DNA from 4 places in the Streptomyces sp. NPDC005706 genome. Region 3 is predicted to be linked to each of the others. Evidence: riboswitches for the same ligand, from Rfam matches in the RefSeq annotation. Region 3 holds a riboswitch; each other region holds the start of a gene.
The links. A riboswitch is a leader RNA that binds a small molecule or an ion and turns the genes downstream of it on or off. The one in region 3 is predicted to bind cyclic di-AMP.
Positions count from the first base shown of each region.

Region 1: it holds a riboswitch for cyclic di-AMP, as region 3 does, so the genes downstream of both, ABZ478_RS28790 (peptidoglycan DD-metalloendopeptidase family protein) here and ABZ478_RS15525 (C40 family peptidase) in region 3, are expected to answer to the same signal.
Region 2: it holds a riboswitch for cyclic di-AMP, as region 3 does, so the genes downstream of both, ABZ478_RS23645 (transglycosylase SLT domain-containing protein) here and ABZ478_RS15525 (C40 family peptidase) in region 3, are expected to answer to the same signal.
Region 4: it holds a riboswitch for cyclic di-AMP, as region 3 does, so the genes downstream of both, ABZ478_RS21795 (transglycosylase family protein) here and ABZ478_RS15525 (C40 family peptidase) in region 3, are expected to answer to the same signal.

Region 1 is NZ_JBEXYS010000023.1:109,191-116,749, reverse strand. It holds gene ABZ478_RS28800 (tyrosine-protein phosphatase) at 1-517, opposite strand, end outside; gene ABZ478_RS28795 (alpha-galactosidase) at 690-2,789, shown strand; cyclic di-AMP (ydaO/yuaA leader) riboswitch at 3,060-3,255, shown strand; gene ABZ478_RS28790 (peptidoglycan DD-metalloendopeptidase family protein) at 3,260-4,261, shown strand; gene ABZ478_RS28785 (SGNH/GDSL hydrolase family protein) at 4,516-5,301, shown strand; gene ABZ478_RS28780 (TetR/AcrR family transcriptional regulator) at 5,423-5,971, opposite strand; gene ABZ478_RS28775 (Glu/Leu/Phe/Val dehydrogenase dimerization domain-containing protein) at 6,081-7,262, opposite strand; gene ABZ478_RS28770 (MBL fold metallo-hydrolase) at 7,444-7,559, shown strand, end outside.
Region 2 is NZ_JBEXYS010000015.1:94,848-102,406, reverse strand. It holds gene fahA (fumarylacetoacetase) at 136-1,353, opposite strand; gene ABZ478_RS23655 (hypothetical protein) at 1,612-2,913, shown strand; gene ABZ478_RS23650 (Cof-type HAD-IIB family hydrolase) at 2,998-3,810, shown strand; gene ABZ478_RS23645 (transglycosylase SLT domain-containing protein) at 3,873-4,358, opposite strand; cyclic di-AMP (ydaO/yuaA leader) riboswitch at 4,362-4,548, opposite strand; gene ABZ478_RS23640 (polyprenyl synthetase family protein) at 5,081-6,091, shown strand; gene ABZ478_RS23635 (DUF2092 domain-containing protein) at 6,337-7,545, shown strand.
Region 3 is NZ_JBEXYS010000007.1:120,641-128,199, reverse strand. It holds gene ABZ478_RS15535 (ATP-dependent Clp protease proteolytic subunit) at 1-383, shown strand, start outside; gene ABZ478_RS15530 (hypothetical protein) at 391-699, shown strand; cyclic di-AMP (ydaO/yuaA leader) riboswitch at 1,041-1,264, shown strand; gene ABZ478_RS15525 (C40 family peptidase) at 1,268-1,741, shown strand; gene ABZ478_RS15520 (ATP-binding protein) at 1,934-2,392, opposite strand; gene ABZ478_RS15515 (helix-turn-helix transcriptional regulator) at 2,604-3,464, shown strand; gene ABZ478_RS15510 (DUF397 domain-containing protein) at 3,474-3,698, shown strand; gene ABZ478_RS15505 (8-amino-7-oxononanoate synthase) at 3,794-4,921, opposite strand; gene bioB (biotin synthase BioB) at 5,069-6,292, shown strand; gene ABZ478_RS15495 (adenosylmethionine--8-amino-7-oxononanoate transaminase) at 6,285-7,559, shown strand, end outside.
Region 4 is NZ_JBEXYS010000013.1:109,173-116,731, reverse strand. It holds gene ABZ478_RS21815 (Ppx/GppA phosphatase family protein) at 1-341, opposite strand, end outside; gene ABZ478_RS21810 (DUF501 domain-containing protein) at 338-877, opposite strand; gene ABZ478_RS21805 (septum formation initiator family protein) at 960-1,436, opposite strand; gene eno (phosphopyruvate hydratase) at 1,559-2,866, opposite strand; gene ABZ478_RS21795 (transglycosylase family protein) at 3,206-3,898, opposite strand; cyclic di-AMP (ydaO/yuaA leader) riboswitch at 3,903-4,075, opposite strand; gene ABZ478_RS21790 (transglycosylase family protein) at 4,252-5,310, opposite strand; gene ABZ478_RS21785 (cytochrome P450) at 5,459-6,748, opposite strand; gene ABZ478_RS21780 (nucleoside triphosphate pyrophosphohydrolase) at 6,794-7,559, opposite strand, start outside.

The sequences.
Region 1 (7,559 bases), on a different contig from region 3:
GCAGGGTCACCGCTATGGAGATGCCCGCACGGTCCTTGCCCGCGGCGCAGTGCATCAGCGCGGGGACGCTGTCCTCGGCCAGCGCGTGCAGCACCCGGGAGTGCTCGGCGGTGCGCTCGGTCACGATCGTCCGGTACGAGGCGACCATCCGGGCGGCGGCCTTGCCGTCCGCGAGGATGCCGCGCAACTGGTCGAGGTCGCCGTCGCGGACCATCTTCCAGAACTCGGCACCGTCCGCCGGGTCGCTCAGCGGCAGGTTCACGTTCCGCACGCCCGGCAGGGCGACGTCCGGGCCCTCCAGCTTCTGGTCGGCCGCGTTGCGGAAGTCGAACACCGTGTGCAGGCCCAGGGAGCCGAGGAAGGCCGCGTCCTCGTCCGTCGCGTGCGCTAGGTGGCCGCTGCGGAACAGCACCCCCGAGCGCACCCGCCGGCCGTCCTCGGTCGGCAGTCCGCCCACGTCGCGGAAGTTGCGCACTCCGGCCAGATCGGGCTCGGTCGACGGGACCTGCTGCGTCACGGGGGCTCCTCCCGGTCGGACCCCGTCGGCTCGGCTCGCCGGCGGGCGCTCCGTCGACGATACGACATCGATCATCTCGGGCAACGAGTTGTCCACAGGCGTTGCCACCGGAGCGCACCGGCCCCGATGATGTGCGCACCTGAGCGGATCTGTTGACACCTGTGAGGTCTCGATGGTGGATATCGCCGAGAACGGACGCACCTGGCTCCTGTCGGGGCCCACCAGCAGCTATGCCCTGCACCTGACCGAGGCGCACGAACTGCTCCACCTCCACTGGGGGCCCCGCATCGCGCTCGCCGACGCCGAGGCCCTGGCCCTGAGCCCGCTGCCCGTCTACCGGCCCTTCGAGTCCCCGCTCGACGGCCGCGAGGAGTACCCCGTCGAGGGCGGCCCCCGCTTCGTCCGTCCCGCCCTCTGTGTGCGCACCGACGAGCGGCGCGGCACCGAATGGCGCTTCGTGTCGTACGAATGCGACCGGGACGGGACGGGAGACGGCACCGAAGGCGCGGAGCTGCGGCTGCGCTTCGACGACGACGGACTGGCGATCACCCTGCACTACCGCATGCGCGGTGACGTCGTGGAGCGCCGGGTCACCCTGAACAACGGCGGGCACACGCGCGTGGAGCTGCTGCGCGCCGACGCCGCCACCTGGACCCTGCCCGAACGCGACGGCTGGCGACTGTCGCAGCTGCACGGCCGCTGGGCCGCCGAGTCCCTGCTCACCCGCGCGCCGCTCACCCACGGCGAGAAGGTCATCGGCAGCCGCCGCGGCCACACCGGCCACCAGCACCTGCCCTGGGTCGCCCTCGACACCGACGCCACCGAGGAACGCGGCGAGGTCTGGGGCTGCGCGCTCGGCTGGTCCGGCTCCTGGCGGATCGCCGTCGCCCAACTCCCGGACGCGCGCGTGCAGATCACCGGCGGGGCCGGCCACGACGACTCGGGCCTGCTGCTCCTGGCGCCGGGGGAGTCGTACACCACCCCCGTCTTCGCGGGTCTGTGGAGCGACGGCGGCTTCGGCGGGGCCAGCCGGACCTGGCACGCCTACCAGCGCGCGCATGTGATCCCGGACGCCGAGCGGGACCGGCCGGTGCTGTTCAACTCCTGGGAGGCGACGTTCTTCGACATCTCCGAAGAGCAGCAGGCGGCGCTCGCCCGGCGCGCGGCCGGCATCGGCGTCGAGCTGTTCGTCGTCGACGACGGCTGGTTCGGGGCCCGCACCAGCGACCGGGCCGGGCTCGGCGACTGGACCCCCAATCCCGACCGGTTCCCGCACGGCCTCAAGCCCCTGGCGGAGCAGGTGCACGGCCTCGGCATGCGGTTCGGCATCTGGGTCGAGCCCGAGATGGTCAACCCGGACAGCGAGCTGTACCGGGCCCACCCCGACTGGGTGCAGTACCAGCCGGGCCGCAGACGGACGGAACTGCGCAACCAGCTCGTCCTCAACCTCGCCCGGGAGGACGTCCAGGAGTACCTGTGGGAGCGGCTGGACACCCTGCTGTCCGGCGCCCCCATCGACTATGTGAAGTGGGACTTCAACCGCTGCTTCACCGACGCCGGCTGGCCGGGGGAGCCGTACCCGCAGCGCCTGTGGGTCGACCACGTCCGCGCGCTGTACGCCCTGCTGGACCGGCTGCGCGCCGCCCACCCCCGGGTCGCCTTCGAGTCGTGCTCGGGTGGCGGCGGCCGGATCGACCTCGGCGTGCTGAGCCGCACCGACCAGGTGTGGACCTCCGACAACACCGACCCGCTCGACCGGCTCGCCATCCAGCACGGCTTCAGCCAGATCCACCCCGCGCGCGTGATGGCGGCCTGGGTCACCGACAGCCCGAACACGCAGCTCAACGGCAGGACCAGCTCCCTGCGCTTCCGGTTCGTCAGCTCCATGGCGGGTGTGCTCGGTATCGGCGGCGACCTCACCGAGTGGACCGACGAGGAACTGGCCGAAGCCGGGGAGTGGGTGGCCCTCCACAAGGAGATCCGGCCGCTCGTCCAGCAGGGCGACCTGTACCGGCTGCGGCCTCCGACGGGCGGCCTGAGCGCCGTCCAGTACGTGCTGGGGGACGAGGCGGTGGTCCTGGCCTGCCTCCAGACGCAGAGCTACGGAGAGCCGGTACCGCGCGTACGGCTGCGCGGACTCGACGCGACGGCATCGTACGAATGCCGCGAAACGGGCGAAGTTCACCGAGGTGCCGTTCTGCTGCACCACGGACTGCCGACCGGGCTGCACGGCGATCTGGACGCGGCAGTTTTCCGCCTGCGCCGTATCTGACCCTTATGTCCTGACTGACCCCTTCGTTACAACTCGGTGTGGAATGGGGGCGCCTGGGGGAGTGGCGCGTGAGGAGCGTCATAGCCGTGACCGTCCGCTGTTCGTCATGTCCACCTAATCCCCAAGCGGATACGGCAACTTGACCCGACCGCGCGGGTGCGAATTCACGCACCGTGACCACGAATATCCCATTTGGATCTTCTGGCACGTGAACGCCGGGAATCGGTCGCTTGTTTCCGCGCGTCGGGCTCGCTTACGTTCGCCATCAATCCGGACGGAACGCCGAATCCTGCCGCCGCCCGGAGTCCCACACACATGACCCGTGCGCGGCAGGAGCGGGGGACCCAACAGGTACGACTGCCTGTCCCGGTCTCCGCGACAGGCTCGGGGTGCAGCCGCGCACCGCGCGGCCGGGCAGCTCCAGCCCGAACCCGACAGCTCACCCCGCAGGCGCCGGAGAGGAATGCGTCATGCCCGCGAAGGGTAAGCACCGCCGTCCCAAGACTCAGCGTTTCACCCGTTCCGTCGCCGTCGCCGGAACCGGCGGTGCCGCACTGGCCCTGCCCCTGCTGGGTGCCACCGGAGCGCACGCCGTCACCGCGCAGCCCGTCTCCGGAAAGACCGTGCAGTCCGTGGCGAAGACGGCGGCCGGGAAGACCGCCGCGCAGCAGGCCTCCGGCGTTCGCACCTACACGGTGAAGTCCGGCGACTGCCTCGCGAAGATCGCCGGCGAGCAGCACGTGAGCGGGGGCTGGCACCGGCTCTACGCGGACAACCGGCAGACCGTCGGCGAGAATCCGGCCCTGATCCACCCGGGTCTGAGGCTGTCGCTCGGCAAGAAGGCCGCCGCCCCGACCCGCGCCGAGTCCCCCGCCCCCGCGCAGCCTTCGAAGGCCCGCGCGGAGGCCCCGGCGAAGGCCGCCCGGTACACCCCCGCGACCCCCGCCGTCCAAGCGTCTCCGGTGGCCCAGGCCACCAAGGTCGCCCCGGCGTCTCCGGTGGCCCAGGCCACCAAGGTCGCCCCGGCGTCTCCGGTGGCCCAGGCCACCCAGGCGGCCCCCGCCACCGGCTACAACCTCCCGGTCGCCGCGCCCACCGTCGGCACCGCGTACCACGTGGCGGGCAGCATGTGGTCCAGCGGCTACCACACGGGCGTCGACTTCGTCGTCCCCACCGGCACCTCCCTCAAGGCCGTCGGCGCCGGCACCGTCGTCTCCGCCGGCTGGGGCGGCGCGTACGGCAACCAGGTCGTCATCAAGCTGAACGACGGCTACTACGCCCAGTACGCCCACCTCTCGCAGCTCTCGGTGTCGGCCGGTCAGACGGTGACCCCGGGGCAGCAGGTCGGCCTGTCCGGCGCCACCGGCAACGTGACCGGCCCGCACCTGCACTTCGAGATCCGCACCACGCCGAACTACGGCTCGGACGTGGACCCGGTCGCCTACCTCCGCTCGCACGGCGTCGCCCTCTGAGCCACCGGCGCCGAGGGACGCGCTCCTCACGACCACCTGCCTGACACGCCTCCGAAGGCCGGACCCCCGATCCCCGGGTCCGGCCTTCGGTGTGTCCGGACGGTCCCCGTACCGGCCGTATTCCTGGGTTGGCAATTTCTTTAAGGGTGTCTCATCTCACCGCTAGTCAACCCCTGCCTACGGTCGCGTAAGTCACATCCAAAGGTGAATCATGGTCCGACGTGGCAGACGATTCGAAGAGTGACAACACATCAGTGATCGGGTCGTACGTGGCGGTGGGGGACAGCTTCACCGAGGGCGTCGGCGACCCCGGGCCCGACGGGGCGTTCGTCGGCTGGGCCGACCGGTTCGCGGTCCTGCTCGCCGACCGGCGGCCCGAGGGCGACTTCAAGTACACCAACCTCGCGGTCCGCGGGAAGCTGCTCGACCAGATCGTCGAGCACCAGCTTCCCAGGGCCGTCGAACTGGCCCCGGACCTCGTCTCCTTCTGTGCGGGCGGCAACGACATCATCCGGCCGGGCACCGACCCCGACGAGGTGGCCGAGCGCTTCGAGCGGGCCCTCGCCCCCCTCGCGGCGGCCGCGGGCACGGTGATGGTGACGACCGGCTTCGACACCCGGGGCGTGCCGGTGCTCAAGCATCTGCGCGGCAAGATCGCCACCTACAACGGGCACGTCCGCGCCATCGCCGACCGGTACGGCTGCCCCGTGCTCGACCTTTGGTCCCTGAGGTCCGTCCAGGACCGCAGGGCCTGGGACAACGACCGGCTGCACCTCTCGCCCGAGGGGCACACGCGCGTGGCGCTGCGCGCCGGTCAGGCCCTCGGCCTGGAGATCCCGGCCGACCCGGAGCAGGCCTGGCCGCCGCTGCCGCCCCGGGGCACCCTGGAGATCCGCCGGGACGACGTCCACTGGGCCCGCGAGTACCTCGTCCCGTGGATCGGCCGCCGGCTGCGAGGCGAGTCCTCCGGGGACCACGTCACGGCGAAGGGCGCGCTCTCGCCGGACGACATCAAGCTGCGCATCGCGTCGGTCGCCTGACCCCGCGCGCGGCGTGACCGTGCCCCGTACCGCGATCCCGGCGGTGCGGGGCACGCCCGCGCGCCCACCGGACCCGGCCCGTGTTCCATGCCGGTGCGCTCCGGCCGGTCGACTCCGCGCGCTACAGGCCCAGTTCCCTGGCCAAGGCGTCGTTCACCCACTCCTGCGCGCGGGCGCGTGGCACCGCGCCCGGGTAGGACGTGAGCTGCACGGCCAGGCCGTCGAGCAGGGCGGTGAGCCGCAGGGCCGTGCCCGTGGGGTCGGGGCAGGTGAACTCGCCCGCCGCCACGCCCTCGGCGATGACCGCGGCGATCGCCGCCTTCCACCGCTGGTCGAGGTCCCGGGTGACCGCCCGCAGGGCCGGCTCGCGCAGCGACACCGCCCAGCCCTCGATCCACAGCCGCCAGCCCTTGGCCTGGCCCGTGGGCGCGTACCAGCGCACGGCGGCGCGCAGCCGGCGCAGGGCGGAGGTCCGCCGGTCCAGCAGCGCGCGCAGCCGCGCGAGGTCGTCCTCGGCCGCGTAGGCGAAGGCGGCGGCGACCAGCTTCTCCTTCGTCGAGAAGTGGTACAGCACCAGCGCGTTGCTCACCCCGAGCACCGCGGCCACGTCGGCGATCCTGACCGCCGCCACGCCCCGCGCCTCGATCTGCCCGATGGCGGCCCGCAGCATCTCCTCACGCCGCTCGGCCACGCTCAACCGCACTCTCGCCACGCGGTCACCCTAGTCCGTCCGCCGGACGCCGCCCCCAGGGCACCGACGGCGGCCGTGCCCGCCGGGGTCAGCGGTACCAGCCGAAGCGCCCGGCGATCACCGGCAGCCGGTCCGACACCAGGGCGTGGGCGGCGGCGCGCGGCGTCGTCCCGTCGGCCCGCGCGCGGTCCAGCACCGTCCCGGTCAGAGCCCGCATCGAGCGGCGGATGTGGGCGAACGCCTCGTCGGCGTCCGGGCCGATGTCGCCGAACAGCGTCCACCACCACCAGGCGTTGGTGGCGGAGTTGACCACCACGTCCGGCAGTACCGTCACCCCGCGCGCGGCCAGCAGCCGCTCCGCCTCCGGCAGTACGGGCATGTTGGCGGCCTCGACGATCCAGCGGGCGGTGATCCGCTCCTGCCCGGCGGTGTCGACCGCGTACGAGACCGCCGCCGGCACCAGCACCTCCGCGTCCGCCGACAGCCAGGCGTCGCCGGGCAGCTCACGGTCGGCCGGGCGCAGCGCGGAGCGGTCGAGTGTGCCGTAGGCGTCCCGCGCCGCCAGCAGCGCCTCCACGTCGAGGCCGTCCGGGTTGGCGACGGTCCCCTTGACGTCGGCCACCGCCACCACCGTCAGGCCCGCGCGCGCGAGGAAACGCGCCGTGGCCCCGCCCATGGTGCCCAGCCCCTGCACGGCCACCCGGGTGCCCCGGTACGGCACCGAGGCCCGGTCCAGGGCCGTCAGCACCGACTCGGCCACCCCGCAGCCGCCCGCCAGTTCGTCCAGGCCGACGCCGTCCACCCGCACCGCGAAGGCGTCCGCGAGCCGCGCGCGGGCCGTCGGCTCGTCGTCCAGCAGCGGGAACACGGCCTGGACGGTGGAGACCAGGCCCGCCTCGGCGGCGGCCCGGTCCACCAGGTCCTGGCTGAGGCCCAGATCCTCGCCGGTGGTCCAGCAGCTCTCGATGTACGGCCGCATGGCGCGCAGATAGCGCACGAGGAGCCCGTAGGCCGCCGGGTCCCGCGGATCGCAGTCGATGCCGCCCTTGGCGCCGCCGAGGGGGACGTACCGGGCCTCCGGGTTGTAGTGCAGGGCCTCCTTCATCGTCATACCGCGCGCGAGCCCGGTGACCTCCTCCAGCGTGCAGCCGGCGCGCATGCGCAGCCCGCCGCTGGCCACGCCGCGCACCAGCCGGTCGACGACCAGGAAGCCCTGCCGTCCGGTGACGTGGTCGGTCCACACGAGCGACATCAGGGGGGCGGCGGTCATGGGGGCTCCCGGGAGGGCGGTTACTGAACAGCGGGTCAGTATCCGCAGCCGTCGGGCCGCTGTCAAAGCGCCGTGCGGGACGTATCGGCCGACCGGGGGAGCGGGACCCCGCAGCGGGCGGCACCCCTGTCGTACGGGCCGACCATAATGGAGGACCTCAGCGACTTCACTGGAGGTAACCGTGACCGGATGGCGTTCCAAGAGCTCCGGGCTCAGCGCGCTGCAGCCCGAGGCCTTCGGCGCGCAGCCGCGCGGTGAGCGCCTCGCCCGGATCCGCCGTTCCCCGCACTTCAGGGA
Region 2 (7,559 bases), on a different contig from region 3:
GGTGATGCCGTGTCCCCGCCAGTATGACGGGGACACGGGGCGCGAGTCAGGTGTCCGGCGGGGATCGCCCCCGTCAAGGTGAGTTCGCCCCGCCTTTCCGGACACCCGGCCCCGCCGTCACCTGCCGGCGGCGTCTCAGCCCGACACGATCCGCCCGCTGACCTCCCCCAGTCCGACCCGGCCGCCGTCCGGTCCCGGCGCCCAGGCCGACAGGGTCACCACGTCCCCGTCCTCCAGGAAGGCGCGCTTGCCGTCGGGGAGTTCGAGCGGGTCGCGGCCGTTCCAGGTCAGCTCGAGCAGCGAGCCGCGCTGGTCCTCGGCCGGGCCGCTCACCGTGCCCGAGCCGTACAGGTCGCCGGTGCGCAGCGACGCGCCGTTCACCGTCATGTGGGCGAGTTGCTGGGCGGCGGTCCAGTACATCGTGGAGAACGGCGGCTCGGACACCGTGTGACCGTTGATCGCGACGGAGATCCGCAGGTCGTAGCCGCCGGGTTCGATGCCGGGAGCGGCGTCGTCCAGGTAGGGCAGCAGGGGGTGCGTGCGCTCGGGGGGCGTCACGCGGGCGTGCCTCAGTGCCTCCAGCGGGGTGATCCACGCCGACACCGAGGTGGCGAAGGACTTGCCGAGGAAGGGGCCCAGCGGGACGTACTCCCAGGCCTGGATGTCACGCGCCGACCAGTCGTTGAGCAGGCACAGACCGAAGACGTGCTCCTGGAAGTCGCCGAGCGCGACGGGCCTGCCCGGTTCGGAGGGCACGCCCACCACGAAGCCGACCTCGGCCTCGATGTCCAGCCGTACCGAGGGCCCGAAGACCGGTGCCGGGTCGCCGGGGCCCTTGCGCTGCCCCGACGGCCGGACGACGTCCGTGCCGGAGACGACCACCGTGCCGGAGCGGCCGTGGTAACCGATCGGCAAGTGCTTCCAGTTGGGGGTCAGTGAGTCCTCGGCGTCGGGGCGGAAGATGTGGCCGACGTTCCGGGCGTGGTTCTCGGAGGCGTAGAAGTCGACGTAGTCCGCGACCTCGAAGGGCAGGTGGAGGGTCACCGACGACAGCGGGTGGAACAGCGGCTCGATCGTCGACCGGTGCGAGGGAACCGTCACCCACGCCGTCAGCGCGCGCCTCACGTCCGACCACGCCGTCCGGCCCGCGGCCAGCAGCGGGTTGAGGGTGGCCTGCGCGAGCAGGGAGACGTACGGCGAACCGAGGGCGGCGGCCGCGGCGCCCGCGTCGAGGACGTGGTCACCGAGCCGGACACCGACCCTGCGCTCCGTGCTGCCGGAGGGTGAGAACACACCGTAGGGAAGGTTGTGCGGGCCGAAGGGGTCGCCCTCGGGGACGTCGAAGGGGGGCATGGGGTGCTGCCTCACTCTCATCCGGGCCATGCATGGCGATGCGTTCCATGTGATCGCGCCACACGTTACGGCCGGGACAGGTGTCTTGGGCAGTGCCGCAAGGGTTGTCCGCCAGATGTCTAAAGAGTTCGCAATGTCCGAATGACCCTTGTCGGAGGTCGCAATTCCGGCTTAGCGTCCTTTGGGAGACACGGGCGGGGTGGGTCCGGTCCGTAGGGGGGACACGTGGGGGGACCCGTGGCCGACGACGCCGTCGGCGTGCCTGTCGAGGCGGACCGCGATGTGCCGGGCCTGATCGTCAAGTTCGGCGACTACCCGCTGCACCACGGCGGTGTCGGCGCGATCCGCAGCCTGGGCCGCCTGGGCGTCCCCATGTACGCCGTCACCGAGGACGCCTACACGCCGGCGGCCTCGTCCCGCTATCTCACCCGCGCTTTCGTCTGGCCGACGACCGGCGCCGAGGAACCGGCCCGCCTGGTCGAGGGCCTGCTGCGCATCGGCCGCCGGATCGGCCGCCCGGCCGTCCTGATCCCGACGGACGAGGAGGCCGCCGTCCTGATCGCCGAGCACCAGGACGAACTGGCCGGCCCCTTCCTTTTCCCCCGCCTCGACCCCGCCCTGCCCCGCCGGCTCGCCAGCAAGCAGGGACTGCACGAACTGTGCGCGGAACACGGCGTCCCGAGCCCGCCGGCCGCGTTCCCCCGGTCGTACGACGAGATCGTCGCCTTCGCCGACACGGCCCGCTTCCCGGTGGTGGCCAAGAACGTGGTGGCCACCGGCCTGTCCGGCCTGGCCCACCTCCCGCCGGAGCTGGCCGGAGCGGCCGGCGACGGGCCCGCGCCCGCCTCCCCGGTCTCCCACAGCTCCCAGCACCACGACCTCGGCCGTTTCGCCGGCCGGGAGCTGATCGTCATCGGTGCCGGCCAGTCCGCCCTGGAGACCGCGGCCCTCGCGGCCGAGGCCGGCGCACGGGTGCGCGTCGTCTCGCGCGGCCGGGGCCGGGTCGCGTTCGGTGCCCCGCCCTGGCGCCAGCCCAAGCTGCGCCCCGAGTCGCCGTTCGGCCGCGCCTGGTCGCTGTGGGCGCTCAGCCACTACGCCCAGCCGTACCGCTTCCTGCCCGCCCGGACCCGGCACCACCTGGTCCGCAGGGTCCTCGGCCCGCTCGGCGCCTGGTGGCTGCGCGAGCGCTTCGAGGGCCAGGTCCAGGTCCATGAGGTCGACCGGGTGCTGGGCGCCGAGGCCCCGGACGGCAGCCCGGTGCTCACCGTCCGCACCCACGGCGGCCGCGTCGAGCGGCTGGCCGCCGACCACGTCGTGGCGGCCACCGGCTACCGCGTGGACATCGCCGCGATGGACTTCCTCGGGCACGGACTGCGCACCCGCCTGGCGGTGAGCCGGGGCGCCCCGAGGCTCGGCGCCGGCTACGTCTCCTCCGTCCCCGGCCTGTACTTCACCGGACTTCCCGCGGCGTCCTCCTACGGCCCGGTGATGCGCTTCGTGTGCGGCACCGAGTTCGCCTCACCGCGTCTGGTGAAGCACCTGGCCGCGGCCCACGGCTGAGACCGGGAAGAGGCTCGCGGCCGGACCTCAAGTCCGGCGAGAACCGGGTGAGTCGGCGGGGCGTGCGGTCCGTATTCTCTGATCATGGCCGCACCTCCCCCGTACGCACTGATCGCCACCGACCTGGACGGGACGCTGCTGCGCGGCGACGACACCGTCTCCGACCGGTCACTCGCCGCGCTGGAGAGGGTGAGGCGGGCCGGTGCCCGGCACCTGGTGGTGACGGGCCGGCCGGCCCCCCGCGTACGGCCGCTCCTGGCCGCCCTCGGCTGCACGGGACTCGCGGTGTGCGGGCAGGGGGCGCAGGTCTACGACGCCGGTACCGGCCGCCTGCTGGGGTCGGTGCGGCTGGACCGGGAACTGGCGGAGACGGCGCTCGGCAAGATCGAGGCCGAGGTGGGGCAGGTCTTCGCGGCCGTCGACCAGGACGGCGTGGACGGGCTCACGCTGATCGAACCCGGGTATCTGATGCCCCACCCGACGCTGCCCGCCGTGCGGGTCGGCAGGCGCGACGATCTGTGGCGCGAGCCCATCAGCAAGGTGCTGCTGCGCCATCACGCGCTGTCGGACGACGAGTTGGCGGCGACCGCGCGCGCGGCGGTGGGCTCGCTGGCCACGGTCACCATGTCGGGGCCGGGCACGGTGGAACTCCAGCCGTGCGGGGTCACCAAGGCGACCGGGCTCGCGCTCGCCGCCGGTCATCTGGGGATCACCGCCGAACAGGCCCTGGCCTTCGGCGACATGCCCAATGACGTCCCCATGTTCGACTGGGCGGGCCGCGGGGTCGCCATGGCCAACGCCCACCCCGAACTCAAGGCGGTCGCGGACGAGGTCACGACGTCGAACGAGGACGACGGCGTCGCCGTCGTCCTCGAAGAACTGTTCCCGGCCGGCTGACCGGGACGCGAACAGCGGCCCACGGCGGGCGCCGGTCAGGTGGCGCCCGCCGCGGGTGCCGGTCAGTAGGCGCCGTTGACGTTGTCGATCGACCCGTAGCGGGCGGCCGCGTAGTTGCAGGCGGCCGTGATGTTCGCGACCGGGTCGTAGGGGTCGAACGCCGTTCCGGCCACGTGGTAGGTGTTGAACGTCGGGTCGATCACCTGGAGCAGGCCCTTGGACGGGATGCCCTTGGCGGCGTTGGAGTCCCACAGGTTGATGGCGCGCGGGTTGCCCGAGGACTCGCGGATGATGTTGCGGTGGATGCCGTTGTAGGTGCCCGGGATGTGCTTCTCCGCCATGATCGCGAGGGACTCGCGGATCCAGCCGTCGAGGTTGTTCGGGTACCCGGCGAGGGTGGTCCCGGTCGAGCCGGCGGAGTCGGCCGCGGAGGCGCTGGTCGCACCGGCGACCGGAAGGGCGAGCACGGCGGCGCCGGTGCCGAGGACGGCGAGCCTGCGGACGAGGCGGCTGGTGCGGACGCGGCGGGGCTGGGCGGCAGCAGGCATGGCGAAGTTCCTCTCCGTCGCCTGCGAGGTGAGCTGTCGGGTTCGGGCGGGGAGGTGCCCGGCCGTGCCGCCCCCGAGGCGGCACGACTTAACCCCTTGCCGTTCCGGTGACGACACGCGTCGTCCGGTCCGGCGAACTTACCTGGGTCCCCCGCTCCTGCCGTACGAATGAGTTCGTCGATGGGTGGTGTCGGGCGGCGGCAGGATTCGGCGTTCCGCTCGACTGGCCGGAACGTATGCGAGAGCACATGTCCGGAACAAGTGTCGGATTCACGTAAAAGCCAAGTTGACCTTGTTCTGTTCCGATTTGGGCACTTGATCCTTTGCGACTGCCAATGTCCAACTGGCCGATGCCGCAAGGGAGAACGGGTGGTGGCCGGGTCGGGCGGCCGGACGGGGGCGCGTGACCCAATTCACGAAATAGCAAAGTATTCCAAATCAGACATGAGGGATTTGGCAGGGAGGGTGAACCGGAGGGGGGCGCCCGGTCGGATACCCCGTGGCCGATTTGCTGCGCGTCGTAAAAGGTGCATTAAGGCGCTTAATGTCCGTATTATCGGGTGGTCGGCAGTGCGTCGATCGTGGTCCGATGCCGTCCGTGCCGGACCGGTGGGCGCCCTCGGTGATCGAAACAGGACCGGATACGCTGACTTGAGTGAGGGCAGCGACCTATCGACAAACCGTGTAATCGCCAGCAGACACCAGCAGACAGGAGACCCCTCGTGACCGTCGTCGGGCCGTTCGGGCTGAGCGTGCGGGACCAGGCTCTGGAAGCCGATGTCCAGGCCGGATTGACGGCTGTCGAGGAAGGCTTGCTCGAGGCCACCAAGAGCGAGGTCCCGTTCATCACGGAGGCCGCGCAGCACCTCGTACGGGCCGGCGGGAAGCGGTTCCGGCCGCTCCTCGTGATGCTCGCGGCGCAGTTCGGGGACCCGTACGCGCCCGGCATCGTGCCGTCGGCCGTGGTGGTGGAGCTGACCCACCTGGCCACGCTGTACCACGACGACGTCATGGACGAGGCGTCCGTGCGGCGCGGGGTGGACAGCGCCAACACACGCTGGGGCAACTCCGTCGCGGTCCTCACCGGCGACTTCCTCTTCGCCCGCGCCTCCCAGATCCTCGCCGACCTCGGCCCCGAGGCGGTCCGGGTCCAGGCCCTCGCGTTCGAGCGGCTGGTCACCGGCCAGATCCTGGAGACCGCGGGCCCCTCGGACGGCCGCGACCCGGTCGAGCACTACCTGGACGTGCTGGGCGGCAAGACCGGCTCCCTGGTGGCGGTCTCCTGCCGGTTCGGCGCGATGATGTCCGGCGCCGACGAGACGGTCGTCGACGTGCTCACCCAGTACGGCGAACGGCTCGGAGTCGCCTTCCAGCTCGCCGACGACGTCCTGGACATCGCCTCCGACTCGCACGAGTCCGGCAAGACCCCGGGGACCGACCTGCGCGAGGGCATCCCGACGCTGCCCGTGCTCCGGCTGCGCGAGCGCGCGGCCCGGCTGGGGCTGCCCGAGGACATCGCGCTGTGCGAGCTGCTCGACTCCGACCTCGGCGACGACGCCCGGCTCGACGAGGCGCTGACCGCGCTCCGCGCGCACCCCGCGCTGGAGCAGGCCCGCCGCGACACCGTCCGCTACGCCGAGGAGGCGCGCGCCGCGCTGGCCCCGCTGCCGGAGTGCGACTCCAAGGCGGCGCTGCTCGAACTGTGCGACGCGGTGGTGCACCGGGCCGGCTGAGCCCCCTGCCGGCGACCGAGGGCGGTGTCCCCCGCGCGACCCCTACGGGTCGGGGGAGACACCGCCCTCGGGTGTCATACCGCAGGCGTACACGGAGTTGGTGCCGTGGTCTGACGCTTCCTCACGGCCGATTTGGTCATATGGAAACCACGGAAATCACCACTCCTCACCGATTCGGGTGAGAATGGCGGCTCAGGTGGACCAGTGTGGGGACAGCCGCCGCCGACGACGGAGGTAAGGCACAGATGGCACCGTACGAATCCGACGACGCAACGGGCGCCGCGCGTGACGAGGACCTGCCCACCGGACGCCGCAAGGCCGCCCGGTACGTGGTCCCGGTCGCGGTGGTGGGGGTGGCGGCGGCCACGATCGGGCTGGTCCCGGCGCTCGCCGACTCCGGTGACCCCGATCTGCCGAAGATCACCGCACAGCAGCTCATCGACAAGATCGCCAAGTCGGACGTGCAGCAGCTGTCCGGCACGGTGAAGGTCAGCACCGACCTCGGCCTGCCGGACCTCGGCGGCCTGGAGAGCGGACTGATGTCCGGCGCGGCCCGCGGTGACGGTGACGGCTCCGCCGCGGACCCGCGATCCAAGCTCACCGAGCTGGTCTCCGGCACGCACACGCTGCGCGTGGCCACCGACGGCCCGGACCGGCAGAAGCTGTCGCTGCTGGAGAGCGGCTCCGAGTACAGCCTCATCCACGACGGCAAGGACGTCTGGGGCTACGACAGCAAGAGCAACGAGGTCCACCACTCCGCCACCGCCGGCTCCGGCGGGCAGCACCGGGCGGAGCAGCCGCCGGCCACGCCGAAGGGCTTCGCCGACGAGGCCCTGAAGGCGGTCGACGACACCACGTCCGTGACCGTCGACGGCACCGCGCAGGTCGCCGGGCGGGACGCCTACAAGCTGCTGATCAAGCCCAGGCAGTCCGGCACCACGGTCGGCGCCATCAGCATCGCCGTGGACGCGAAGACGGGCCTGCCGCTGAAGTTCACCCTCACCCCGAGGAGCGGCGGCGCCGCCGTGCTCGACGCGGGCTTCACCCAGGTCTCCTTCGCCAGGCCGGCCGCCTCCACCTTCGACTTCACCCCGCCCAAGGGCGCGAAGATCACCGAGGAGAAGGACGGCGGCAAGGGCAGGGCGCCGGAGCACGCCCCCAAGGGCGGTGAGGGCCTCGCCGATGGCCTCGACGGCGCCACCGTGCTCGGCAAGGGCTGGACGTCGGTCGCCACCTTCGACACCGGCAGCCAGGGCGGTGTGCCGTCCGGCGACCAGGGCGGTGCGCTCGGCGGCTTCCTCGGCTCGCTCGGCGACCAGGTCTCCGGCAAGTTCGGCGAGGGCACGGTGTTCTCCACCCGCCTGGTCAACGCCCTGATCACCGACGACGGCAAGGTGTACGCCGGCGCGGTGACCAAGGACGCGCTCGTGAAGGCGGCGGACGCGGGGAAGTGATCCTCCCCGGGCAG
Region 3 (7,559 bases):
ACACGATGCGCTACGTCCGCTGCGACGTGGAGACCTACTGCCTGGGCCAGGCCGCCTCCGCCGCCGCGGTCCTGCTCGCGGCCGGCACCCCGGGCAAGCGCTTCATCCTGCCGGGGGCGCGCGTGGTGCTCGAGCAGCCCGCGCTGCCCGAACCGGCCCAGGGACAGCCGAGCGACCTCCTCATCCAGGCCGGGGAGCTGACCCGGATGCGGGCGCTGATGGAGGGGCTGCTGGTCCGGCACACCGGGCGCACGCCGGAGCAGGTCGGCCAGGACCTGGAGCGGGATCTGGTGCTGGACGCGCGGGGCGCGCTGGCGTACGGACTGGTGGACGGTGTCGTCCCGAGCCGCAAGGCCGCTCCCGGCGCCGAGCGGGCGGAGTGACCCGCCGATGCTGCCGCCGGAGCTTCCGCCGCTGCCCGCGCTGACCAGGGCCGAGGGCGAGCTGATCGACCGTTACCTGGAGGCGGCCGACCTGCTGGGCCGGATCAACCCGGCGCGGCCGGGAGACACCTACAGCGGGCTGCGCGCGGCGCAGGCCCTGGTGCGCAAGGCGGCCGAGCTGCGCGACGCGCTCGCCCTGATGCACCGGCGGGGCGAGACGGAGCTGCACGGGGACACGCTGGCACGGGCGCTGCGGGTGCTCGACGGTGAGCGCCGTACCGCGCGCGTCGTGCTCCCGCCCGATTGCGTGGGCTGACCCGGACGCCGGTTCCCGCGCCGGGTGGACCCGATCGTCGACGGTCCGCCCGGCGTGGAGTTGAAACGGCCCGAACGACGTACCCCCGGCCGGAGTATCTCCGGGCTTTTTTTCTGACTCTCCGACTTGCGCGATCGGCGGATCGGGGAGATGCGCGGAGACGCTTTTTCCCAGGTCCGGGGCTACGTCCGGGAGTTGACGGAGACTCGAACAGAGCAGTGTCCACCCGAACGGGTGAGTGGTGAGTAACGCCACAAATCCCCGGTTCCATTGGGATTTTCGGACACCTGTGAGTGAAGATCCCTGTCTGACGACAAGACCCCGCCACCGCGGCGGGGCGATCCGTGCGGACGCCGAGTCCTGCCGCCGCCCGGATGACCGGTCGACAGGAGTGGATCGGCAGGAGTGGAGGACCCAGGCAAGACGGGTCGCCGGGACGGACGTTCGTCGCAGACGGACGGTCGTGCCGAGCAGCCCTTGGGGTGAAGCCGCGGCAACGCGGCCGGGCCACTTCGCCAGCCCGAATCCGACAGGTCATCCTTCACAGGCGGCTGACGAAGGGTTGCGCATGACTGCGCTGAATCGTGTCCCGTCGATGATGGCCCGGGCCGGTACGGCCTCGGCTCTTACGCTTGCCGCGGTGGGCGGCTCCATCGCCGTGCCCGGCCTGGCCGGTGAGGCCTCGGCCGCCACGCTGGCGACGAAGGCTCTGCACATCGCCGCCTCCAAGAAGGGCTCTCCTTACCAGTACGGGGCAACCGGTCCGCGCCGATTCGACTGCTCGGGTCTGACGCTCTACTCGTTCAAGAAGGCGGGCAAGAAGCTGCCGCGTACGGCAGCCCAGCAGTACAACCGGACCCGGCATATTTCCGCCGGCCACCGCAGGGCCGGTGACCTGGTCTTCTTCCACTCCGGATCCAGCGTTTACCACGTCGGCATCTACGCCGGGAAGGGCAAGATCTGGCACGCCCCGAAGACCGGGGCCGTGGTGCGGCTCGAGAAGATCTGGACACGGAGCGTCTGGTACGGCCGGGTCAGCTGACCCGGCCCAGCCCCCGGAGCGGCTCCAGCAGCAGGGCCGCTCCCCCTGACCGTCGGCGCCGTCCCGGCGCCCGCCTGAAGCACGCGGGCGGCCCCGGGGCGGCGCGGCCGCGTCCGGCTCCGTGACGGGCCACCGAGGCGGCCGCAGGGCCGCGCGCCGGGCCGCGGTCCCCCGGCTTCCGCAGTTCCTCTTCTAGGGTTCCTGCTGCCCGGCCGTCGTGAGCTGCTCCCCCTGGGGCGTCCACGGCAGTTCGATCGACACCGTCTTGCCGCCCTCGCGGGTGGGGCGGACGCGGAGTCTGCCGCCGCACTCGGCGGTGAGCCAGCGGATGATGACCATGCCGCGCCCGTTGTCCTGCTGGACGGCGGCGGGCAGTCTCTTCGGAAAGCGCGGATGGCTGTCCGTGACACCGATGCGCAGGTGTTCGTCACGGTCCAGCGCGATGTCGACCGTGAAGGTGGGTGACTGACCGAAGGTGTGCTGCACGGCGTTGGTGGCGAGTTCGGAGACGATGAGTCGCACGGTGTCGGCCACGTCGGTGTCCGACGGCAGGCCCCACTCCGCGAGGGTGCCCACCACGTAGGAACGGGCCGCGGAGACCGAGGCGGGATCGCTCGGCAGAGTGACGGATGCTTCCAGGTGGTCTGCCATGGCGACGTCGTCCCTTTCCCACGGGACCGCAGTCCGACGAGGAGCGGATGGTTCGAGTACGGTCCCGGACTGGTGCTTCTTCGCCAGACTGCCATCACCGGGCCGGTCAGGGGAGCGATCCACCAAGATATGCATATATCTGTCGCCCGAAGCGGTGAACTCTGCGACGCGAGACCGTATCCGGGCGGCCCGGAAGGAGTAAGGAGTTCCCATGCAGAACGGTCCCGCGGTCCGGCGCCGCAAGCTGGGCGCCGAACTGCGCGCGCTGCGCACCGGGGCCGGGCTCACCAGTGGCGAGGCGGCCCTCCTGGTGGGCTGGCACCAGTCGAAGGTGAGCCGCATCGAGACCGGCGCCAGCGGGGTGAGGCCGGCGGACGTACGGTTACTCCTCGACGCCTACGACGTCCGGGACCGGCAACTGCGCGACCTGCTGCTGATGTTGACGGGCTCGAAGGACGCGGGCGGCCGCAACCGCTGGTGGCACGCGTACCGGGGCGTCCTGCCGCCCACCTACCGCGACTTCATCAGTCTGGAGTCGCAGGCGAGCGGGATGCGCACCCTGGAGACCACGGTGGTTCCCGGCCTACTGCAGACGCCCGAATACGCTCGCGCGGTGACCCGGGCGGCGGTGGAGGGAGTGGACGAGGAGCGGCTGGACGCCCTGGTGGAGGTGCGGCTCGCGAGGCAGGACGTGCTCCGGTCCGAGCCGCCGCTGAAGCTGACCGCGGTACTGGACGAGGCGGTGCTCAGGCGGGAGGTCGGCGGCCCCGAGGTGATGGCGCGGCAACTGGAACGGCTGATGGAGGCCGCCCGGCTGCCCCAGGTTCGGCTCCAGGTACTGCCGTTCGCGGCGGGGGCGCATATCGGCCTCACCGGGCCTTTCGTTATCTTCTCATTTCCGAGCACTTCTGATCTGGACGTGGTTGTTCTCGACCAGTTGACGAGTAGCCTCTACCTGGAACGGAAAGAAGACCTCATGGCCTACGCCGAGGCCTTCGACACCCTTCAGTTCCACGCCCTTTCACCCGAGGAATCGTTGGACTACATCGCCGGGATAGGTGACGGCGCGTAAGGAGGCACCATGACAGCACTGCCTCGGAACGTCCCAGCCAGTACCGATCTGCACGACGTGCGGTGGCTGCGCAGCAGCTACAGCACCGGAGCGAACAACTGCGTGGAGACGGCCCGGCCGCACTCCGGCCCGTGGGCCGGACTGCTCGCCGTGCGCGACTCCAAGGCTCCGGCCGGACCCGCGCTGCTCTTCTCCCCCGGGAGCTGGGCGGGCTTCGTGGCAACGCTCCGGTGACCGGGTCGAACCCGACCTGACCACCGGCCGGCGGGCCGACCCCTACTGATCAGATCCGATCACTTTCGCCAGATGTGCGGCCGTGTCACGCCGACTCATGGTCGCGCCTCGCGAATCACACGTACAGCGCGTTCGATCTCGGCCCCGGAGAGGTCCGCACGGGCGGTCAGCCGCAGCCGCGAGATGCCGTCGGGCACGGAAGGAGGACGGAAGCAGCCCACGGCCAGGCCTGCCGTACGGCAGTCGGCCGCCCAGCGCACGGCCTGCTCCGGGGACGGAGCCCGCACGGAGACCACCGCGGCGTCCGGTCGTACCGCCTCCAGACCCGCGGCGGTCAGCCGTGCGTGCAGTTCGGCGGCGACCGCGCGGGCCCGTTGCGCCCGCGACGGCTCGCGCCGCAGCAGCCTCAGCGCCGCGAGCGCGGCGCCCACGGCCGCGGGGGCGAGACCGGTGTCGAAGATGAACGTGCGGGCGGCGTTGACCAGGTGGGCGACGACCCGGGCCGGCCCCAGCACCACACCGCCCTGGCTGCCGAGCGACTTCGACAGTGTCGCCGTGACGACCACGTCCGCGGCGCCCGCCAGCCCGGCGGCGTACGGAGCGCCCCGGCCGCCGTCACCGAGCACCCCGAGCCCGTGCGCGTCGTCCAGGACCAGGCCCGCGCCGTGCTCACGGCACGCCTCGGCCAGGGCGGCCAGCGGTGCCGCGTCGCCGTCGACGGAGAACACCGTGTCGGAGACGGCGATCGCCGGTCCCGGGTGTGTGCCGAGCGCCTTGCCCACGGCCTCCGGGTCGGCGTGCCCGACCACCTGGGTGGTGCCCCGGGCGAGCCGGCAGCCGTCGATGAGCGAGGCGTGGTTGCCCGCGTCGGACACGATCAGGGACCCGTGCGGGCCCAGCGCGGTGACCGCGGCCAGGTTGGCGGCGTAGCCGGAGGAGAAGACCAGGGCCGCCTCGAAGCCGCAGAAGTCCGCCAGTTCCCGCTCGAGCTCGGTGTGCAGCTCGGTGGTACCGGTGACCAGCCGGGAACCGGTGGACCCGCCGCCCCAGGTCCGGGCGGCCCCGGCCGCTCCCTCGGCGACCTCGGGATGGTGGGCGAGACCCAGGTAGTCGTTGCTCGCCAGGTCCAGCAGCGGCGAGTCGGCCGGGCGCGGGCGCAGGGTCCGTACGAGTCCGGCGCGACGGCGCGCCTCGGCCTGCTCGTCGATCCAGCCGAACGCCATGGGTCCTCCGGGGCTTTTGTAGGTAGCGGACAGACACTAGCCGTACGGCCCTCCACCCAGGGTGTGGCAATACCCACACGGTGAACCGTCTCCGTTGTGCAAACTCTCCTTGGCCCGAGGCGGTCCCGTAGGACAGGATCGTGCCTCATGGACCTGCTGAACACGCTGGTGGACAAGGGGCTTCGGCGCGAGTCGCCGACCCGCGACGAGGCTCTCGCCGTGCTCGCCACCTCCGACGACGACCTGCTCGATGTGGTGGCCGCGGCCGGCAAGGTGCGCCGGCACTGGTTCGGCCGGCGCGTGAAACTCAACTATCTGGTCAACCTCAAGTCCGGCCTGTGCCCCGAGGACTGCTCCTACTGCTCCCAGCGGCTCGGCTCCACGGCCGGCATCCTCAAGTACACCTGGCTGAAGCCCGGCGAGGCCTCCGAGGCCGCCGCCGCGGGCCTCGCGGGCGGCGCCAAGCGGGTCTGCCTGGTGGCGTCCGGGCGCGGCCCCACGGACCGGGACGTGGACCGGGTCTCCGAGACCATCCGGACCATCAAGGACCAGCACGAGAACGTCGAGGTGTGCGCCTGTCTCGGCCTGCTCTCCGACGGCCAGGCCGAACGGCTGCGCGAGGCGGGCGCGGACGCCTACAACCACAACCTGAACACCTCCGAGGCCACGTACGGGGACATCACCACCACCCACACGTACGCCGACCGGGTGGACACGGTGAACAAGGCGCACGCCGCCGGGCTGTCCGCCTGCTCCGGGCTGATCGCCGGTATGGGTGAGAGCGACGAGGACCTGGTGGACGTCGTCTTCTCGCTGCGCGAGCTCGACCCGGACTCCGTTCCGGTGAACTTCCTGATCCCGTTCGAGGGGACCCCGCTCGGCAAGGAGTGGAACCTCACCCCGCAGCGCTGTCTGCGCATCCTCGCCATGGTCCGCTTCGTCTGCCCGGACGCCGAGGTGCGCATCGCGGGCGGCCGCGAGGTCCACCTGCGCACCATGCAGCCCCTGGCCCTGAACCTGGCCAACTCCATCTTCCTGGGCGACTACCTGACCAGTGAGGGCCAGGCGGGCAAGGCCGACCTGGAGATGATCGCGGACGCCGGGTTCGAGGTGGAGGGCGCCGAGCAGGTGACCCTGCCGGAGCACCGGGCGGCCGCCGCCGGCGGCTGCGGCTCCCACGAGAGCGCCGGGTGCGGGTCGGGTGCGGAGGCGGGCTGCGGTTCGCACGCGGAGGCCGGCTGCGGTTCGCACGAGGGCGGCGGTGTCTGCGGTACGGCGTCCGCACCGGAGCCCGCGGCGAACGAGGCGCGCACCGACCTGGTCGCCGTGCGCCGCCGGGGCGCCGGAACGGATCTCGCGCCCAATGCCTGACCTGCCCGGCCTGAGCGTGCCCGAGCTGCTGGAGCTGGACCGGCGGCATGTGTGGCATCCGTACGGTCCGATGCCCGGGCGCGCCGAACCGCTCGTCGTGGAGTCGGCGAGCGGGGTCAGACTGCGCCCGGCCGACGGCTCGGGCGAGCTGGTCGACGGCATGTCCTCGTGGTGGTCGGCGATCCACGGCTACAACCACCCCGTCCTCAACGAGGCGGCCCGTGAGCAGCTCGGGCGGATGAGCCACGTCATGTTCGGCGGGCTCACGCACGAGCCCGCCGTCCGGCTGGCGAAGCTCCTTGTCGACATGTCTCCGGAGGGGCTCGAGCATGTGTTCCTCGCCGACTCCGGCTCGGTGTCGGTCGAGGTCGCGGTGAAGATGTGCCTGCAGTACTGGCGTTCGCTCGGCCGCCCGGCCAAGCAGCGGCTGCTGACCTGGCGCGGCGGCTACCACGGGGACACCTGGAACCCGATGTCGGTGTGCGACCCCGACGGCGGGATGCACGACCTGTGGACCGGTGTGCTGCCGCGTCAGGTGTTCGCGGACACTCCGCCGGCCGAGTACGAGGAGCCGTACGCGCTGCGGTTGCGTGAGCTGATCGGGCGGCACGCCGACGAGCTGGCCGCGGTGATCGTGGAGCCGGTGGTGCAGGGGGCCGGCGGGATGCGGTTCCACTCCCCCGCGTATCTGCGGGTGCTGCGCGAGGCGTGCGACGAGCACGGCGTGCTGCTGGTGTTCGACGAGATCGCCACCGGATTCGGGCGCACCGGCGCGCTGTTCGCGGCGGACCACGCGGGCGTCACCCCGGACGTGATGTGCGTGGGCAAGGCGCTGACCGGCGGCTATCTCACCATGGCGGCCACGCTGTGCACGGCGCGGGTGGCGGACGGCATCTCGCGGGGCGAGGTGCCGGTGCTCGCCCACGGCCCGACGTTCATGGGCAACCCGCTGGCGGCGGCCGTGGCCTGTGCCTCGATCGGCCTGCTGCTCGGGCAGGACTGGCGGGCGGAGGTCCGGCGGATCGAGGCGGGCCTGCGGGCGGGCCTGGCACCGGCCGCCGCGCTGCCGGGGGTGAGGGACGTCCGCGTCCTGGGCGCCATCGGCGTGGTGCAGCTCGACCACGAGGTCGACATGACCGCGGCCACCCGGGCCGCCGTGCGGGAGGGCGTGTGGCTGCGCCCGTTCCGCGACCTGGTCTACACGATGCCGCCGTTCGTCACCTCGGACGCGGACGTGGCACGGATCGCGCGCGCGGTGTGCGCCGCG
Region 4 (7,559 bases), on a different contig from region 3:
TCCTGCTCGCCGGTGATGACCTCGGGCTCGACGCCGAGGATGTCCACGACACCGCGCACGAAGTCGTCCCGGTTCTCGGCGTCCCGGGACGCGGAGGTGGCCACGAAGCGGATCCGCTCCGCGCCGTGCTCCTTGATGACCTCGGCGTACTCGCGGCAGGCGGCGAAAGTACGCTCCAGCGCCTCGGGGGCGAGCCGGCCGGTGCGGTCGACGCCCTGGCCGAGCCGCACGATCGTCATCCGCCGGTCCAGCTCGACGAGTTCACCGGTCACCGGATCGGCGTCGGCGACCAGCAGGCGGATGGAGTTCGTGCCGCAGTCGACGGCGGCGACGCGGGTCACTTCTCGTCCTCCCCGGCCGGCTCGCACGGCGTCACGCACGGTCCCTTGCTCCACCACTCGGGGAGCATCGCGATCGCCTCGTCGCCGAGCGGGTTGACGCCCGGTCCGGCGGCCAGCGAGTGGGCCACCAGCACGTGCAGGCACTTCACCCGGTCCGGCATGCCGCCGGCGCTGGGGAAGCCCGCCAGCACCTCGATCTCGTCCCGGCGCCTGATGTAGTCCTCGTGGGCGGCCCGGTAGGCGGCGGCCAGCTCGGGGTCGGTCCCCAGCCGCTCGGTCATCTCCTTCATGACGCCGTCCGCCTCCAGCGTGCCGATCGCCGAGTTGGCGCGCGGGCACGTCAGGTAGTACGTCGTCGGGAAGGGCGTGCCGTCGGGCAGCCGGGGCGCCGTCTCCACGACGTCCGGCTGCCCACAGGGGCAGCGGTGCGCGATGGCCCGCAGGCCCCGCGGCGGGCGGCCCAGCTGCTGCTTGAAGGCCTCGACGTCCGCGTCGGTGGGCTCGGTGCGCGGAGTGGGCGGCGGAGGCGTTTCCATGACTGCTTTCAGGGTGGCTTTCTGTCGGTGGCCGGCCCGCGGGCCGGTTACTGGTGGCGGCCGGTGGCCGGCCGGGGTCCGGTCACTGGTCGGAGGCGTCCGCCTTGTCGACCCCGTCCCAGACGTTCGCGTACCAGGGCCGGCGGGCGGCCCCGAGGTCCGCGCGGGACTGCTTGGCCTCACCCGGGTCGACGACGACGTAGCCGGTCTCGCCGGGCATCACATAGTGCAGCCGGCGCCGGATCTGCTGCTCGGCGTAGGCGTCGTCCTGCCAGCGCGCCTTGAGGTCACGCAGCTGCTCGACGCGCTGCCGGGCCTGCCCCCGCTCCCGCTGGAGGTCGGAGATCTCGGCACGCTGGGAGACGTACTGCCGCATCGGGTAGGCGAGGGCGACGATCAGCGAGCACAGCACCAGTGCCAGCAGGGCCGCGCGGCCGGTGAGCCGGGAGCGGCGGGCCTGCCGTTTGGTCTGGGAGCGGTAGACCCTGGCCGCGGTCTGCTCGCCGAGCGCGCGCAGCCTGGTGGCGGTGGAGAAACGGTCCCGGTCCTTGACGGCCATCTGGCTCTCCGCCTCCCCTTCCACGTGCGTACGTCCCCGCACACGGTACGGGACCGGGTACGGGGACGTACGTACGACTGGCTGATATCCGGGTCGTCCCGTTCGGATCGGCCCGGCGGAGGTCAGCCCTTGGAGACCTCGGTGTGGCCGCGGAAGCGCGGGAAGGCGCTGCGGCCGGCGTACACCGCGGCGTCGTCGAGGATCTCCTCGATGCGCAGCAGCTGGTTGTACTTGGCGACGCGCTCGGAGCGGGCCGGGGCGCCGGTCTTGATCTGGCCGCAGTTGGTGGCGACGGCCAGGTCGGCGATGGTGACGTCCTCGGTCTCACCGGAGCGGTGGGACATCATGCACTTGAAGCCGCTGCGCTGGGCCAGCTCGACGGCGTCCAGGGTCTCGGTGAGCGAGCCGATCTGGTTCACCTTGACCAGCAGGGCGTTGGCGGCACCCTCGTCGATGCCGCGGGCGAGGCGCTCGGGGTTGGTGACGAACAGGTCGTCACCGACGAGCTGGACCTTGTCGCCGAGCTTGTCGGTGATGATCTTCCAGCCGGCCCAGTCGTCCTCGAACAGCGGGTCCTCGATGGAGACGAGCGGGTAGGCCGCGACGAGCTCCTCGTAGTACTCCGTCATCTCGGCGGCGGAGCGCTCCTTGCCCTCGAAGAGGTACTTGCCGTCCTTGTAGAACTCGGAGGCGGCGACGTCGAGCGCGAGGGCGATCTGCTCGCCGGGCGCGTAGCCGGCTTCCTTGACGGCCTCGAGGATGAGGTCGAGGGCCTCACGGTTGGAGCCGAGGTTCGGGGCGAAGCCGCCCTCGTCGCCGAGGCCGGTGGACAGGCCCTTGCTCTTCAGGACCTTCTTCAGCGTGTGGTAGACCTCGGTGCCCCAGCGCAGGGCCTCGGAGAAGGACTCCGCGCCGATCGGAGCGATCATGAACTCCTGGATGTCCACGTTGGAGTCGGCGTGCGAGCCGCCGTTCAGGATGTTCATCATCGGCACCGGCAGCAGGTGCGCGTTCGGGCCGCCCAGGTAGCGGAACAGCGGCAGGTCGCTGGCCTCGGAGGCGGCGTGCGCGACGGCGAGGGAGACGCCGAGGATGGCGTTGGCGCCGAGCGAGCCCTTGTTGTCGGTGGCGTCCAGGTCGAACATGGCCTGGTCGATCAGGCGCTGCTCGGTGGCGTCGTAGCCGACGAGCTCCGGGCCGATCTGCTCGATGACGGCGAGGACGGCCTTCTCGACGCCCTTGCCCTGGTAGCGGTTGGGGTCGCCGTCACGGAGCTCGATGGCCTCGAAGGCACCGGTGGAGGCACCGGACGGCACGGCGGCACGACCCGTGCTGCCGTCGTCGAGGCCGACCTCGACCTCGACCGTGGGGTTGCCTCGGGAGTCCAGGATTTCCCGGGCTACGACGACGTCGATGGACGGCACGAGCATCTCCTTCATGGATGTGACGCTGGAAGTGCGGGGCGGGGTGCCTTACGGCTCTGCCTTGCGACTAGAGCCTAACCGTCCAAGGGGCGTCGGCCACCGACCGACCGTCCCGTGGACAGGGAGACGGTACCCATTGTTCCTGCCCGGAACAAAGCGGTTCGGTGAGGTTCCGCGAACGAATGGGGAAAGGGGCCGGGAAAAACACAGCCCCGCCCCGGTGCGTATGGGGGAACACGCACCGGGGCGGGGAGCCCGTGGGGGACGGGGGGAATGGCCCTCACGCGGCCTTCAGCTTGGGGGACGGCCTTGTGAGGGCACTGTGGTTCCGGTCGGAGCCAGGTGTCACTTCAGGTGCAGCTGCTGGCCCGGGTAGATGAGGTCGGCGTCCTCGACGATGTCCTTGTTCAGCTTGAAGAGCTTCTGCCAGCCGCCGTCGACCTTGTGCTTCTCGGCGATGGTGCCGAGGGTGTCGCCCTTGACCACCTTGTACTCGCCGTCGCCCTTCTTGACCTTCTTGCCGGTCGGGGTGGTGACGGTCTTCTTCGCGCTCGCGGCCGGACGCTCGCTGGAACGGGAGGCGGCCTGCTGGTCGGTGGAGCGGGTGGCGGTGCTGCCCGAGGAGGTGCTCTTGGAGGAGCCGCTCGGGGCGGAGCCGCTGTTGGGGGTGCTCGACAGGCCCTTGCCGCACACCGGCCAGGCGCCCTTGCCCTGGGCGGCGAGGACCTTCTCGGCGACGGCTATCTGCTGGGCCTTGGAGGCCTGGTTGGCCTGGCCGGCGTACTGCGTGCCGCCGTAGGCGGCCCAGGTGGAGGCGGAGAACTGCAGACCGCCGTAGTAGCCGTTGCCGGTGTTGATGGACCAGTTGCCACCGGACTCGCACTGGGCGACCGCGTCCCACTCGGAGGTGGTGGCGGCGGAGGCGTTGCCGGCCGCCATCAGCGGGGCGGCGACGGCGGCGCCGGTGACACCGGCGAGCGCGATGGCACGGGTGGCCTTGGACGGACGACGGTGCTTGCCCTTGCTGGAGAACAGCATGGATGGATCCCCTCACCGACGCCTGCGAGGTGAGCTGTCGGGTTCGGGCCGGTTGAGTTGCCCGGCCGCGGGCCCGCTTTCACGGGCCGCGGCTCCACCCCTAGCCGGTTCCAGCGTGACCGCTGGTTCCGGCACTTACCTTGGGTCCCCCGCTCCTGCCTACGGCGCTTTACGCGACGACTGTTCCCGGGCGGCCGCTGGCAGGATTCGGCGTTGCGACAGCCGGGGCTCGTGGTGACGAGCGGTCACGACCGTAGACACGCGATCGAGGGAATTTCAAAGACGATCAGGGCTTCTGAGACTCATCCCACACTTTCACCGAAACGGACATCGACGCCCAATCCGGTCGTCAACTACCGCTGCTTTTGGCCCGTTTCGCTACCGACTTCCAGGGTCTGACCGGCGGAGATGTGGTTCGGGTCGGTACCGATGGCCTTCTTGTTCCGGGCGTACAGCTCGTGCCATCCGCCGTCCACGTCAAGGGAGTCGGCGATGGAGGCGAGGGTGTCGCCCTCATGCACGGTGTAGGTGTCCGTCCCGCGGGAGGCGTGCTTCCCCGACGAGGAGGCGTCCTGACCGTTTGTCACGCTTTCGTCCGCACTGCCGCCGCGGTGACGTCCGCCACTGCTGAGCGCTCCGGTGTCGACGAGGCTCCAAGAACCGCCGGTCTGCCATGAATTGTCCGAGTCCTCCACGACCGGGTCCGGGGTCGCGGACTCGCTCCCCTGCGACTCCCCGGCGCGCGGCGAGGTGGATTTGTCGGACTTGGGAGTGTCCGTGCCCTTGTCCGACCCCTTGGAGCCGGCACTCTCGCCCGCGTCCGGGGACGACTTGCCGACCGAGTCCGAGGAAGAGTCGGACTCGGAGCCGGAGTCGGAGGAGTCGGGCGAGGAGGAGGAATCCGGCAGACCGGACGAGTCGGAATCACCGGCGGAATCGGACGAGTCCGTGGAGCCGGAGGAGTCGCCGGACCCGCCGTGGTCCGAGCCGGACTTCCCGGAGCCTGCGACGCCCGTGTCGACGTCCAGGGACCCTGAGTCGGAGGTCAGGCCGGAGAGCAGGGCACAGGTGGTCCAGGGCGTGGTGCCCTTGTCGGCGAGGATCTTCTCGGCGACGGCGATCTGCTGGGAACGGCTCGCCAGGTCGGCGGTGGCGGCGTACTTGGTGCCGCCGTAGGCGTTCCAGTCGTCCTGGGAGATCTGCAGTCCGCCGTAGTACCCGTTGCCCGTGTCGGCGCTCCACGAGCCGCCGCTCTCGCACTCGGCGACCTTGTCCCAGGTGGTGCCGTCGGCGGCGTTGGCGCTCGCGGCACCGAGGAGCGGGATGGCGATGGCGGAGCCGGTCACTCCGGCCGCGACGAGAAGAGCCGGAGCCTGACGGGGGCGACGGTGACGACCGTTCCCGGAGAGCATGCGGAAGCCTTTCGTGCGACAGCGGGACCGACGCGGCGCCCAATGCTCGGGCCGCGTTGATGGGTGAACGTATAGGCATACGATCACTTGTCACAAGTTCATGCCGCACAGATCACGTGAAGATCACAGAGTTGAACGCCCGTCATGTTTACGGTTGTACGGCCTGTTCCGTGGCCGGGGTGAACTCCACGGGCAGGGTGCGCAGGCCGCGCATGATGAGCCCGCCGCGCCAGCGCAGGTCGGCCGGATCGGCCGCGAGCCGCAGGTCGGGGAGGCGGGTGAGGAGCGTGGCGAGCGCGGTCCGGCCCTCCAGCCGGGCGAGCGGGGCGCCGAGGCAGTAGTGGATGCCGTGGCCGTAGCCGAGGTGCTGGTTGTCCCCGCGGGAGAGGTCCAGGACGTCGGGACCGGCGAACCGCTCCGGGTCCCGGTCGGCGGCGGCGAGGACGACGAGCACCGGGTCGCCGGCCGCGATCTCCTGCCCGCCGAGGGTCAGCGGCCGGGTGGCGAACCGCCAGGTGGCCAGCTCGACCGGGCCGTCGTAGCGGAGCAGTTCCTCGACACCGGTCTCCAGCAGACCCTGTTCGCCGCGGGCGAGGGAGTTCTGCAGCCGGTGGCGCTGCTCCGGGTGGTTGAGCAGGGCGTAGGTGCCGTTGCCGATGAGGTTGACGGTCGTCTCGAAGCCGGCGAACAGAAGGATGAAGGCCATCGCGGCGGCCTCGTTCTCGGTGAGGTGCTCACCGTGGTCGGAGGCGCGGATCAGGCCGGAGATCAGGTCCTCGCCCGGGGATGGCTCTTCCGGCAGTGCCGCACGCTTGCGGTGGATCAGCTCGGCGAGGTAGCCGCGCATCTTCTTCACCGACCGGGCGACCCCGCCGCGCGGTCCTCCGCCGTGCCTGATCATCATCCCGGCCCAGTCGCGGAAGTCGTCCTGGTCCTCGCGCGGGACGCCGAGCAGGTCGCAGATGGCGTAGATGGGCAGCGGGAAGGCGAACTCGTGGATGAGGTCGGCGGAGCCCGTCCTCGCGAACCCGTCGATGAGGTCGTCGGTCAGCTCCTGCACCCGGGGCGCGAACTCGGCGACCCGGCGCGGCGTGAACGCCTTGCTGACCAGTCTGCGCAGCCTGGTGTGGTCCGGCGGGTCGATGTTCAGCAGGTGCGTCATCAACTCGGCCTTGCGCTCACCCGGGATACCGGTCTTGCCCTTGGCGTGCGCGGGCTCGTCGTGGTGCGCGGGGTTCTTGCTCAGCCGCTGGTCGGCGAGGGCCTGCCGGGCGTCGGCGTACCGGGTGACCAGCCAGGCCTCGACCCCGCTGGGCAGCCTCGTCCGGCGCACTGGCTCGTGCTCGCGCAGCCAGGCGTAGGCGGGGTAGGGGTCGGCGGCGAACTCCCAGGTGAACAGTTCCGGGGCGGTGCTGGGCGGGGCGGGCTGGTCGGTCACTCCTCGACGGTATCGGTCACGGACGCCCGCTCCGCGGCGCGGGTGTCAGCTCTCGGCCGCCCGTATCGCGTCCCGGTACACCCGCGCCGCCGCGCGCAGCGCCGCCTCCGGGTCCACGCCGGCCGACTCCGCGCGGACCGCCAGGGCCAGCAGCTCGTAGCCGATGCCCTCGCCCTCGGGCAGCGGCACCTCCAGGCCCGCCGTGCGGGTGCGGGAGGCGAGCTTGGCGGCGAGGGCCAGGCCGGGCTGGCCGAGGGGTACGCCCTCGGTGACCGAGGTGCGCCGCTTCTCCTCGGCCTTGGTGCGCAGCCAGTGCTCCTTGACGTCCTCCGGGGTCTCGGCCGTCTCGTCGCCGAAGACGTGCGGGTGACGGTGGATCAGCTTGGCGACGATGCCGCCGGCCACGTCGTCGACGGAGAACGGCGCCTGCGGGTCCTCCTCGGCGATGCGGGAGTGGAAGACGACCTGGAGCAGGACGTCGCCCAGTTCCTCGCGCAGTTCCTCCCGGTCACCGGCCTCGATCGCCTCGACCAGTTCGTACGCCTCCTCGATCCCGTACTTCGCCAGGCCCAGGTGGGTCTGCCGGGACGACCAGGGGCATTCGACCCGGATGCGGTCCATGACCTGGACGAGGTCGAGGAGGCGGGCGCCGGGCAGGTCGTAGGAGGCGGGCAGCAGTTCCAGCTCGGGCATCCGGAACCGTCCGGAACCGGCGAGGCGGGCGAGGCCGTCGGTGAGGGCGGGCTCGCCCTCCCCCGTGGCCACGACGACCACCGTACGCCCGCCCGCGCAGGTGTCGAGCAGCTCCTGC